3 regions of the Arthrobacter sp. P4_H3 genome follow, and region 1 is predicted to be linked to each of the others. Evidence: riboswitches for the same ligand, from Rfam matches in the RefSeq annotation. Region 1 holds a riboswitch; each other region holds the start of a gene.

Region 1 (4,139 bases):
GCCAGCGCGCGGACCATGGCCTCCGGCACGCCCAGCAGTGAATCGCTGGCCACATCCACCATGGCCAGTTCGTAGTCCGCGCCCGCCGCGTGCACCGCTGTGCCAGCCAGGTCGCCGAGCTGTTCAATTTCAAAATCGCTGATGTCCGGAATCCGTAGCGCCTCCGGAGCCGCAGGCCCCCCGCCGTCGAGTACCCCCGCGCGCTTGAGCGCCTCATCGTGGGTGGAAACAAAGATTTCGGTGAAACCCATGGAAATCATCCTCATTCCGTCGGCGGTGTGATGGTCCTGACGAGCAGCTTTGCGGCTGCCCGGGGCCTTCCGGATTCAGCCTAACCCAGATGGACTTGCTGGTCAGCGCACCCTTAGCGGACCGCGACGCGGATCCGGTTGCGCCACGGATCCTCGAACCGCAGCTCCGCCCCCGTGTGGTGGGACTGGACGCCGGCCACCCGCAAACGGTCAGCGAGCGCGCCGACGTCGTCCCCCTCGGGAACTTCGATCAGGACTTCACCCAGGCCCAGCGTGTCCTGCCGCGGCCCTGCGCCCCTGCTGTTCCAGACGTTCATGGCCATGTGGTGGTGATAGCCGCCGGCCGAGACGAACAGGGCCTGCCCGTGCCATCCTGCAGTTTTCTCGAAACCAAGCGTGCCCACATAGAAGTCGTGCGCTGATCGCACATCGCCGACTTGGAGGTGGACGTGCCCGACGCCGGCCCGCGTCTCCCGCTGACCGCTCACCGCCTCCTCGGTCAGGTGTTCCTGCAGGAACCTCTGCGGCGGCAGGGCAAGGCTGTCCATGACCACGTTGCTGCCCTCCCAGGCCCAGGCCTCACGCGGGCGGTCCCAGTAGAGCTCGATGCCGTTGCCCTCCGGGTCGCTGAAGTAGAAGGCCTCGCTGACGAGGTGGTCCGCGCTGCCCGTGAACAGACCCGGTTCGTACCGGGCTGCGGAGGCCACCGTGGCCGCGAGCGACGCCCGGTCCTCGAACAACAGCGCCGTATGGAACAGTCCGGCCTCACCCCGGGCGGGAAAGTTCAGTCCGGGGGCCGGCGCGAGGTGGACCAAGGGCCTTCCGCGCCGGCCAAGGTACATGCCGCCGTCCTGCTCGGCCACCGGCTCCAGCCCGAGCGCCCGCTGGTAATAGTCCGTCATCAGCTTCATGTTCCCCACCTTGAGCATCACCGTGCCCATGGCGAGATCTGCGGGCAGCAGGTCCTTGCTGCTGGATTCTGCGGTCATGGCAACTCCAAACTCACGAAACTCCGCCACCGGCGTCCGGCGACGATTACATAGAGTTAAATTACTTGAAGCTTCAATTTATTCCTAGCGGAGCTGAGTGCCCCGAAGAACGATGTGTTTGAGATCCCGCAGCGTCGCCGGACTGATCCGCGGGTCCTGTGCGCACAGCACGACGTCGGCACTGGCGCCTTCCGCGATGCCGTCAGCCCCCAGCCATTCCCGCGCTGCCCATGACGCCGCGTCCAGCGCCGCTTCCGGCGGCAGGCCGGCAGCATGCAGCGCGTGGATCTCGTCCACGATCCGTCCGTGGCCGATGACACTGCCCGCATCGGTCCCGGCGTAGATCGGCACGCCCGCTTCGTAGGCTTCCAGGATCCGCTCGTTCCGCCCCTGCCACAGCGCCCGCATGTGCGCCGCGTAGCGCGGGAACTTCGCGTCGGCCCGGTCAGCGATTTCGGGAAAGGTCGCAATATTGATGAGCGTGGGAACAATCGGGACGCGCTGTTCCACGAACCGGGGCAGATGCCGCGGGAGAAGGCCTGTTCCGTGTTCGATGCAGTCGATGCCGGCGTCGAGCATGTCATCCAGCGTGTCCTCGGCGAAACAGTGCGCGGTCACCCTGGCGCCTTCATCGTGGGCGGCGCGGACAGCGTCCCGCACCACGGCGGCGGGGAACGACGGCGCTAGGTCGCCGGCGCCCCGGTCGATCCAGTCCCCCACCAGCTTGACCCAGCCGTCGCCCGCGAGTGCCTGCTTCCGCACTGCCTCGACCAGGCTGTCCGGTTCAACCTCGACGGCGAATCCCCGCAGGTAGCGGCTCTTCCTGGCAACATGCCGGCCGGCCCTGATGATCCTGGGCAGTTCGGGGCGGTGCTGGAGCCAGCGGGTGTCGTGCACGGCGCCGGCGTCGCGGACCAGCAGGGCGCCGGCGTTCCGGTCCGTCATGGCCTGCTCTTCGGCCAGGGACTCGGTAACGTCACCGGCGGGTCCGAGCCCGATGTGGCAGTGCGCATCCACCAGGCCCGGCAGGACCCAGCCGTCCAGCACAACATCAGCGGGAACGGCCGGCCGCTTGAACGTCAGCCTGCCGTCGACAGCCCAAAGGCCATGCCGTTCCTGGTCCGGGGCGGTGAGCACGGTCCCGCTGAATTCGATAATGCCAGCCATGGTTCAAGCCTAGTCCGGCGGGCTGCCGCCGCCGGACTTGAGCGCCATGTGACAAGGGCACCGCCCGGCCCTGTGGTAGCTTCGTTTACGACCACACGGGTGCCCTTGCAGGGGCTGAGATCGGGCTGACGCGGCCTGCGACCGTTGAACCTGTCCGGGTAATGCCGGCGAAGGAAGTGAGTATTCCGTGAATACACAAGAAACACAGCTGATCCCTGCCCAAAACGACGCCGATTCCGGCAAGCCGGGCACGATTGAAACGCAGTCCCTGAAGTCCCATTCGTTGGCGTTCATCGCCGACGAGGCCACCGGGATCAAGGTGCCGGTGACCGAAATTGCCTTGGAGGACTCTCCGGGCGGCGCCGCCAACCCCCCGTTCCGGGTGTACCGGACAGCGGGGCCCGGAAGCGATCCCGTGGTGGGCCTGGAACCGTTCAGGACCCGGTGGATCGAATCGCGGTCCGACACCGAGCCCTACAGCGGCCGGGAACGGAACCTGCTCGACGACGGCAAGTCGGCAGTGCGCCGCGGCGCCGCGTCCGCAGAGTGGAAGGGCGCGCAGCCGGTGCCCCGCCGCGCCGTCGAGGGCAAGACTGTCACACAGATGCATTACGCACGGCAGGGTGTGGTGACGCCCGAGATGCAGTTCGTTGCCCTCCGCGAGAACTGCGATGTGGAGCTGGTCCGCAGCGAAGTGGCTGCCGGACGCGCCATCATCCCCAACAACATCAACCACCCGGAATCCGAACCGATGATCATCGGCAAGGCCTTCCTTGTGAAGATCAATGCCAACATCGGCAACTCGGCGGTTACCAGCTCCATTGCCGAGGAAGTGGACAAACTGCAGTGGGCCACTCAGTGGGGCGCCGACACGGTGATGGACCTCTCCACCGGCGACGACATCCACACCACCCGGGAATGGCTCATCCGCAACTCCCCGGTCCCGATCGGCACGGTACCGATCTACCAGGCCCTGGAGAAGGTCAACGGCGAGGCCAACGCCCTCACCTGGGAGATCTTCCGGGACACCGTGATCGAGCAGTGCGAACAGGGCGTGGACTACATGACCATCCACGCCGGCGTGCTGCTCCGCTATGTTCCGCTCACGGTCAAGCGGGTCACCGGAATCGTGTCCCGGGGCGGCGCCATCATGGCGGGGTGGTGCCTGGCGCATCACCAGGAAAACTTCCTGTACACCCACTTCGACGAGCTGTGCGAAATTTTCGCCAAGTACGACGTCGCGTTCTCGCTGGGCGACGGACTGCGGCCGGGTGCGACGGCGGACGCGAACGACGCCGCCCAGTTCGCCGAACTGGACACCCTGGCCGAGCTGACGCAGCGCGCTTGGGAGTTCGACGTGCAGGTGATGGTGGAGGGCCCCGGCCACGTGCCGTTCCACCTGGTCCGCGAGAACGTGGAACGCCAGCAGGAACTGTGCAAGGGCGCCCCGTTCTATACCCTCGGGCCCCTGGTTACGGACATAGCCCCGGGCTACGACCACATCACCTCCGCCATCGGCGCCACGGAAATCGCCCGCTACGGCACGGCAATGCTCTGCTATGTCACACCCAAGGAGCACCTCGGGCTTCCGAACAAGGACGATGTCAAGACCGGCGTGATCACCTACAAGATCGCCGCCCATGCGGCCGACCTCGCCAAGGGCCACCCCGGCGCGCATGAACGTGACGACGCGCTGTCCAAGGCCCGGTTCGAATTCCGCTGGCGGGACCAG
Region 2 (4,139 bases), 350 kb from region 1:
GCCGGTACCTCCAGTCGGGAAGGTCCGCCAGCGCGGCGTCAATCCGTGGTCGGGTAAGAACGTCTTCCTTGCCGGTCACCGTTGGCTCCCTTGGATGGTCTCGGACTGCCTAGAGGAACTCCGCCCGGCCTTCCATGGCCGACGACGCCAGAGCATGCTCGCGACGCGGAATCCGGCCGGCCGCTTTCGCCAGCCTACCGGCGATGACCGCGTGTTTGAAGGCCTCCCCCATCATCGCCGGGTTCTGCGCCCGGGTGACCGCTGTGGCCAGCAGGACGGCGTCGCAGCCCAGTTCCATGGCGAGCGCCGCATCGGACGCGGTGCCGATGCCGGCGTCCAGCACCACGGGAACGGATGCGCGGGAAACAATGAGTTCGATGTTGTGCGGGTTCAGGATGCCCAGGCCGGTACCGATGGGTGAGCCGAGCGGCATCACGGCGGTGGCTCCGAGGTTCTCCAGCCGCAGCGCCAGCACGGGGTCGTCGTTGGTGTAGGCGAACACCTTGAACCCGCGGTTGACGAGTTGCTCGGTGGCGTCCACCAGCTCCACGGCGTCCGGCAGGAGCGTGTGTTCGTCGGCAATCACTTCAAGTTTGACCCAGTCCGTTTCCAGCGCCTCCCGCGCCAGTTCCGCCGTCATGACTGCGTCCCTGGCCGTGAAACACCCGGCGGTGTTGGGCAGGACCCGAATGTTGTGGTCCACCAGGAGCTGGAACAGCGAGCCTGTTTCGGCCGGCGAGTAGCGGCGCATGGCCACGGTGGTCAGCTCCGTGCCGGAAGCGATTAGTGCCGCGCCCAGCCCGTCCAGGCTGGGCGCACCGCCGGTGCCCATGATCAGCCGGGACCCCAGCGGAACACCGTCCACAATGAAGGGGTCCGCCGCCTGCTGTGCCTGTGCCGTGCCGGCAACAGTACTTCCTGCCATGATGCTCAACCTCCCTGTACCGCTGTAACGAGTTCGACGTCGTCGCCCTCGGCGAGCGCCGTGACGTACCACTGGCTGCGCGGCACTACCTCGGAGTTTCTCGCAACCGCCACTCCCAGTTTTTGGCCGTCGGCAGCCTGCCCGTTGGGGGCGAGGTTCCTGCCGGTGACCTGGCTGATGAGGGTGGTGACGGACGCGCCGTCGTCGACCGCGTGGACCGTGCCGTTCAGTTTGATGTTCATGCTGTTTCCTTGTTCGGGTCAATTGTGACTGTGGTTGCGGACGGTGCCGGAAAACGGGAGAACCGGTCAGGCCGGAACGGCGCCCAGCGCGGGTCGGCGTTGCCGTCCATCAGCTGCCTGCAGATGGCAGCGGCCGCAGGCGTCAGCAGGACGCCGTGACGGAAGAATCCGGTGGCAATGATCAGCCCTTCAATGTCCCGGCCGGTGCGGGCGTCCGCGACCCGCCCCAGCAGCGGCGCGTTGTCCGGCGTTCCCGGACGGGCCCTGGCGGTGGCTTCCAGGAGCTCCAGTTCAGCGACGGCCGGCACCAGCACCTGCGCGTCGCGGAGCAGCTGGTAGACGCCGCCGGCTGAAACGGCGGTTTCGGCAGGTGCCGCCGGTTCAGTGCCGGTGCCTTCAACGTCCGCAGCGGCGAGGGCGTCTTCGCGCTGCGTCGCCCCGATCACCACCGTTCCGTCCTGCCGGGGAACGATGTAGACGGGGATTCCGTGGACCATGCCGCGGACAGTTGATGTCACCAGCGGCTGCAGGTAAGCGGGAACACGCAGGCGCAGGATGTCACCGTACACCGGGCGGAGCGGCAGCCTCAGGCCTGGTGGCAGCCCGCCCAGTGCCGCAGACCCCAGCCCGTTGGCAACGATGGTCTCCCCGGCGTTCACGGTGCCTCCCCCGGCCAGGCCGACCCCGCTGACCCGCCCGTCCTCCCAGAGCAGGCCGGCGGCCCGCTCATGCACGGCGGTACCTGCCAGGGACTCTGCGATCAGGGCGAGGAGCCGGCGGGGATCCACCTGGTGGTCGGCCGGAATGTCGAAGGCGCAGGAGATCCCGGGGCTCAGCAGCGGCTCGCGGGCCCGTGCTTCCCTGACGGTCAGCGGTTCCACTGTGAGGCCGCTTGCCTGCTGGACTCCCCGCAGGTCGGCAAGCGCCCGGCGGTCGGCGGCGTCGGCCCCGACGGCGAGGGTCGACGTCGTGAGGTAGCCGGTGCCGGCGGCTCCGGCGCCGGTATCCTGCGCCTCGAGGCCTGCGGCGAAGGCGGGCCACAGCCCCGAGGAGTGGAGCATGAGTTCCAGGAGCTGTTCCTCCTGGTAATGGAGTTCGCTCACGGGCGCCAGCATGCCGGCGGCGGCCCAACTGGCGCCAGTACCCGGTGCGTCGTCGATGAGCACCACGGACCTGCCGGACTGCCGGGCTTCCCAGGCGATGCCGTGGCCGATGACCCCTCCGCCGATGACGGCGACGTCGGCGTTGATTTCCCGGGCGCGTGCGGCGGGAAGGCCTGCTGCGGGTTGCGGGTTCATTGTCATCCTTCCCTACGCCGGTACTAACCGGATCAGGTCAAGCGGTCGGCTCTGACGCCCTCTCAGCCCTGCAGCTTTGTGACAGCTGCGGCGGGCTCCCGCGGTACCACCCCAGTTTAGAGGAACTAGGCTGGTGACATGACCGAGCACGCCGTCCTCACCAGCGCCCGCCTGTACCTCTGCACCGATGCCCGCACCGACCGGGGCGATTTCGGGGACTTCGTCGATGCCGCCTATGCCGGCGGCGTTGACATCATCCAGCTCCGGGACAAGAACCTGGAGGCCGCCGAAGAGCTCGAGCTGCTTGAAGTGCTGGAGGCTGCGGCACGCCGCCACGGCCGGCTGTGGTCGGTCAACGACCGCGCCGACATCGCCTCGCTCGCCGGCGCCCCGGTTCTCCACATCGGGCAGAAGGACCTTCCCCTGGCTTCGGCCCGGAAATTCCTCGGCGATGACGCCGTGATCGGCCTGTCAACCCACAGCCCGGAGCAGATCGACGCCGCCATCGCCGACTCTGCCGGTCCCGGCGGACTGGACTACTTCTGCGTGGGGCCGGTGTGGGCCACTCCCACCAAGCCGGGCCGGGCCGCCGTCGGCCTCGACCTGGTCCGCTACGCGGCCAGTGCCATCGGCAAAACAACAGGCAAAACAGCTGACCGCGCGGATGGAGCGACCGCTGGCGGTTCGCCGCTGCCGTGGTTCGCCATCGGCGGCATCGACCTGGGCAGCGTTGAACAAGTCGTGGCTGCCGGAGCGCAGCGCATCGTGGTGGTCCGCGCCATTACCGAGGCAGACGACCCGGCCGCAGCGGCCAAGTCGCTGTTGGAGGCGCTCGACGCCGGCCAGCAGGACGTCTAGCCGGTCAGGCCGAGCTGCGTCATACGCCGTGAATGGTTCCGCGCCAGGCCGGAGATCAGCCCGCTGACCAGCTCTTTCGCTGTGGCGTTGTCCTCGCCGCCGATCAGGCTTGCCAGGAAGGCGTGCTCGTAGCTGACGCGCTGTGCCTGGGTCAATGCTTCGCCCAGCAGCCGCCTGCCCCAGAGCGCAAGTCTCGACGCGAGCCTGGGGTCATCGGCCAGGGCGCTTTTGAGCCGTTCGCGAAGGACCTCGGTGGTCTCTTCGGAGTCCTGGATCTGTTCTATGAGTTCGCGCGTGGCGGAATCCACATACTGCGAGATGGCCCGGTAAAAGTCGGCTGAGACCGTGTCGATGACGTAGGCCTTCATCAGGGATTCGAACCAGTCCGCCGGGCGTGTCCGCGAGTGGAAGTAGTCCACGGCAGCCTGGAACGGCAGCATGGCGTCCTCGGCATCGATGTTCATACTGGCCAGCCGGGAGCTCACCAGCTCGTAGTGCCGGAACTCAACCACGGCAATCCTGCCAAGTACGGCGCGGTCGTGGAGGGTGGGCGAATACCGCGCGTCCGCGGAGAACCTCTCGAAGGCCGACAGCTCCCCGTAGGCCATCATTCCGAACAGGTCTGCGACGAAGCGGTTGTAACGAGCGGTGTCAGCCGGGGATGAGCTCATCAGCCAAGACTAATGGCGCAATTCGAGCTAATCTGACTTTCGTGTCACATCATCGCCTGTCTCCAAGTGTCCACGAGCAGACCAACCGTCTGGCCGAGGCGCTGCACGCGCTCCGGACGGAATTAGAGCTTCCCGGCCCCTTCCC
Region 3 (4,139 bases), on a different contig from region 1:
CCAGCAGTTCGTCCACGCGTTCCTCTCCGTGACCGAGGTGCCGGGGGCCGAACATCAGCTCGTCCAGCACCCGGCCGGTGACGAACTGGTGCTCCGGCTCCTGGAACACGGTTCCGATCCGCGCGATCAGCTGCTCCGCCTTCCATTTGTACGGGTCGATTCCGGCGCCGTCACTGAGCTCGACCGTGGCGGATACCTTACCTTCCACCGGCTGGAGCAGCCCGGCGAGGGTCAGGGCGAACGTGGATTTCCCGGAGCCGTTGGGGCCGGTGATGGTCAGCGCCTGACCGGCCCGGACCTGCGCCGTGATGCCGGACTGCACCGGGACCGGCGGAACGGTTTTGAAACGCCGGCGGCGGGGACGCTCGCGGGATACTGCCAGGCTTTCCGCGGCCAGCAGCAGGTCCCCGCCAGCGGGCATTCCGGCACCGTGCCCACCAGTGGCACCCGGCACTCCTGCGGCACCGGAACGCGTCCGGGTGGCGGGCACATACCCGGGCACCCAGACGCCGGCGGCTACGAGCACGTCCCGGGCCTGCGCCAGGACCTGATCCGGGGACCCGTCCAGGAGCACTGCGGATTCCGTGGCCGATCCCGGCTGCAGCACCACGATCCGGTCCACGAGGTCCTTCCACACGCCCACGCGATGCTCCACCACCACCAGCGTTGCCCCCGTTTTGTCCAGGCACCGGCCCACGGCGTCGCGGACCTCCAGCACACCGGCGGGGTCGAGGTTGGCCGTGGGTTCGTCCAGGAGCAACAGTCCCGGGCGCATGGCGAGGATGCCGGCCAGCGCCAGACGCTGCTTCTGGCCGCCGGACAGGGCCGACGTCGGATGGTCCAGCGGCAGGTGGGCCAGCCCGACGTCGTCGAGCGCCTCCCCCACACGCTTCCAGATGTCCCCGCGCGGTACGGACAGGTTTTCGGCGCCGAAGGCGACGTCGTCCCCCAAACGGGAGAGGACCACCTGCGTCTCCGGGTCCTGCTGCATCAGCCCCGCCCGCCCGCGCTGGGCGCGCGGCGGGGCGCCGTCGATCAGCAGGGCGCCCGTCTCGTCGGAGTCCTCGGCGTCCGGGGTGCCCCCGTGGTGGGCGCCGGCGTCGCTGTCACCGAGCACTCCGGCAAGGGCATGCAGCAACGTGGACTTGCCCGCGCCGGAGGGGCCGAGGAGCAGTACGCGTTCGCCCGGCTGAATGTCCAGGTCGAGGCCATGGACTGCCGGCTGGGACCGGCCGGCGTGCCGCCAGCCCCAGCCCCGCGCCGTGACCGCTGCGGGGCGGACGCTGTCGGTAAACGTCATGAGCAGTGTGCCGTCATCAGGAGAAGACGGGCTCCGTGGCTGCCTTGCGGGAGGCGAAGGAGCTCAGCACACCTGTCCTGGCCAGGCCGCGCGTGGCGATCCAGGACAGCCCCCCGGCGATGATGGCGCCCGAGATGGCGGTGAAGATGATGTAGGCCAGCTTGTCACCGGCAGCGTACGCGATGTTCCAGCCCCACGGCGCGAACGCATCGTTCAGTCCGCAGAAGAAGCCTGCAGCGGCGCCGGCCAGCAGCGAAACGGGCAGATTGAACTTCTTGTAGACGAACACGGCGAAAATGATTTCCGCGCCAAGGCCCTGGACGAAGCCGGAGAACAGCACGGACGCACCGTACTGCGAGCCCATGATCAGTTCCCCGGTGGCAGCCACGGTTTCGCAGAAGATGGCAGCGCCCGGCTTGCGGATGATCAGCATGCCTAGGACGGCGGGAATCATCCAGCCGCCGGCGATGAGGCCGGTCAGCGGCGGGTAAACGGCGTTGATGGGCGGTGAAACAGCGGCGGCACCCTGGGACCATGCCCAGAAAATAACGCCGCCGGCCACGGCGATCAACGCGGCAACAACAATGTCCACCACGCGCCAGCTCTTCTTGCCGTGGTGCAACGTCTGCTTTGCAGAAATATCAGTCATGTCTTCCTCCTGAGGTACAGGAGGGGAGAGTGCTTCCCGGCCGGACCGCGGCTTCCGCCGCCTGCTGCCGGACACTCTGAGAACTCGACTCCCTTGCGCCGGTACTAACCGGATCAGGTTCGAGGGTCTGCGGCTGTCCGCACTCTCAGCGCCCGCCTCCGGTTCCCCTGGACTGCTCCAGTGATGCCCGACGGCGACGCTCCCCTGTCGTATCAAATCGCCCTTGTGGGCGTTGATCAGTTTACACCCGGGAGCCCGCGAAATCCCGGGGGAAGTTGTCACAATCGGGTGGCCCGCCGCCTTGTTCCGGGGGAAGGCTGACCATGCTCCGCGCACCGAGGGGGCTAGGCTAGGGGAAGCCCTGTTTCCGCCGTCTTAGGAGTACCTGGAATGAGTCTTTTCATCAAGCTGCTTGGAACCGGAGTGAGCCTGCTGGCCGGATTCGCCGGCACCAAGGCCGTTGACGTCATCTGGGAAAAGGTCACCGGCAGGAAGCCGCCCAAAGGCGACAAGGATGACGTTCCCACCACCCTGCGCAGCGCCCTGACCTTTGCCCTGATTTCGGCAGCCGTCAGCGCGATCATCCAGGTTTTGGCCAACCGCGGCACCCAGCGTGCCATCACCCGCTTCGCCAAGAGCCAGGACATCGTCTAGCCCACACCCTTATTGGAATTTTTGTCCAGATAATGGCCGATGAGCGGGCTCGAAGTCGCGTTATCTGGACAAAAACTCCATGGGAAGTTAGGCCCGGCCGCTTGCTTCGTCGTCGTCCGCGTCACGTTTGTCGGCGGCTTTCTGCACCACGGCTTCCAGCTCGTCCGTGGTGAGGAGTTCCCTGTGCAGGTGCTTGGTGCGGTAGCCGGCCCTGCCCACCATGTGCGCGGACACCGGCACGGTGAGCACCTGGAAGATCCACGCCACGAACAACACGGGCCACACCCACCAGGTCCGCAGCTGCAGGCCCACCGCTGCCAGAAGCAGGAAGAGGCCCAGCACCTGGGGCTTGGTGGCGGCGTGCATCCTGCTCATCAGGTCGGGGAAGCGCAGCAGGCCAACGGCCGCGCCGAGGGACATCACGGCGCCCACCACCATAAAGACGGCTGAGACCGTGTCGATGACTGTGTCCACACCGGAAACCTCAGGATTCATTGGGCTGCTCCCGCCGGTCCGCCACGAAGCGGGCCACGGTCACGGACCCGATGAACCCGATGATGGACAGCGCCACGAGCAGCATCAGGTTGTTCAGGTGCCGGTTGACGGCCATGTCTATGCAGAGCGTGGCCCCGATGATGGCCAGCAGCACGTCGGAGGCGAGGACCCGGTCCAGCAGGGACGGGCCGATGGCGATGCGGACAATTGCCCCGGCCGCCGCGAGGGACAGGATCCCAGCCGTCACGGTCAGCACGATCTCCATCATGAGCCCACCTCCTGTTTCAGTTCGGCAAGTTCCTCTTGGGTGCCCATGATCCGGATCAGCCCGGCCTCGGTGTCGCGGACTTCCTTACGCAGGCTCATCACGTCGTCCCCGTTGCGGACGTTCAGTCCATGGATGTACAGGGTGGACGTGGAGCGGTCCACCTCCACCACCAGGGAGCCGGGAATCAGTGAGATGACGTGGCCGGTGGCGGTCACCATCAGGTCCGAATGGCTGCGGAGCTGGACGGCCACGACGGCGTTGCTCACCTTAGGACCGCGGGCCACGGCTAGGTAGAGCACCTGGAAGCTGGCGGCCACCACCTTGCCCAGGAACACGACCGCGAACGGGACGGCACGCACCACGCTGAAGCGGCCGCCCAGTTCCACCGGGGGCAGGTAAAACAGCCTGGCCACCACCACGGCGATGAGCGCCCCGAACAGGAGGTTGCCGGGGCTGAAGTCCTGCCAGAGCGCCGCCCAGACAAACACCAGCCAGACCAGGAGCGGCAGCTCCTGCCGGATCGAGATCCGCCGTCGGCTCATTTCTGCGCCTCCTGCGGCGCAGGTTCAAACCGGGCAGGTTCAAACCGGGCAGGTTCAAACCGGGCAGGTTCAGGCTGCATAGGTTCAGGCTGCATAGGTTCCGGCTCGGCAATCGGGGGCACCGGCGCGTTCCCGCCCAGCACCGCCTGGATATAGCCGGACCGGTCCAGCATCTCGACGGCGGACTGGTCCGCCACCCGGAACAGCGGCCCGGCGAAGACGGTAAGCGCC

The links. A riboswitch is a leader RNA that binds a small molecule or an ion and turns the genes downstream of it on or off. The one in region 1 is predicted to bind thiamine pyrophosphate.
Region 2: another riboswitch for thiamine pyrophosphate. It lies ahead of thiO (glycine oxidase ThiO); the one in region 1 lies ahead of thiC (phosphomethylpyrimidine synthase ThiC).
Region 3: another riboswitch for thiamine pyrophosphate. It lies ahead of AC1DRE_RS10275 (ECF transporter S component); the one in region 1 lies ahead of thiC (phosphomethylpyrimidine synthase ThiC).

Annotation. Positions count from the first base shown of each region.
Region 1 covers NZ_JBFUKK010000002.1:378,848-382,986, reverse strand. Annotated here, with positions in the region: gene AC1DRE_RS05060 (hypothetical protein) at 1-251, opposite strand, end outside; gene AC1DRE_RS05055 (VOC family protein) at 365-1,240, opposite strand; gene AC1DRE_RS05050 (amidohydrolase family protein) at 1,325-2,407, opposite strand; TPP riboswitch at 2,493-2,600, shown strand; gene thiC (phosphomethylpyrimidine synthase ThiC) at 2,595-4,139, shown strand, end outside.
Region 2 covers NZ_JBFUKK010000002.1:26,303-30,441, reverse strand. Annotated here, with positions in the region: gene AC1DRE_RS03530 (4a-hydroxytetrahydrobiopterin dehydratase) at 1-79, opposite strand, end outside; gene AC1DRE_RS03525 (thiazole synthase) at 110-925, opposite strand; gene thiS (sulfur carrier protein ThiS) at 931-1,167, opposite strand; gene thiO (glycine oxidase ThiO) at 1,164-2,471, opposite strand; TPP riboswitch at 2,458-2,577, opposite strand; gene thiE (thiamine phosphate synthase) at 2,604-3,323, shown strand; gene AC1DRE_RS03505 (ferritin-like domain-containing protein) at 3,320-3,994, opposite strand; gene AC1DRE_RS03500 (RNB domain-containing ribonuclease) at 4,036-4,139, shown strand, end outside.
Region 3 covers NZ_JBFUKK010000005.1:455,811-459,949, forward strand. Annotated here, with positions in the region: gene AC1DRE_RS10270 (ABC transporter ATP-binding protein) at 1-1,300, opposite strand, end outside; gene AC1DRE_RS10275 (ECF transporter S component) at 1,317-1,949, opposite strand; TPP riboswitch at 2,022-2,165, opposite strand; gene AC1DRE_RS10280 (DUF4235 domain-containing protein) at 2,340-2,603, shown strand; gene mnhG (monovalent cation/H(+) antiporter subunit G) at 2,691-3,098, opposite strand; gene AC1DRE_RS10290 (MrpF/PhaF family protein) at 3,088-3,366, opposite strand; gene AC1DRE_RS10295 (Na+/H+ antiporter subunit E) at 3,363-3,908, opposite strand; gene AC1DRE_RS10300 (Na+/H+ antiporter subunit D) at 3,905-4,139, opposite strand, start outside.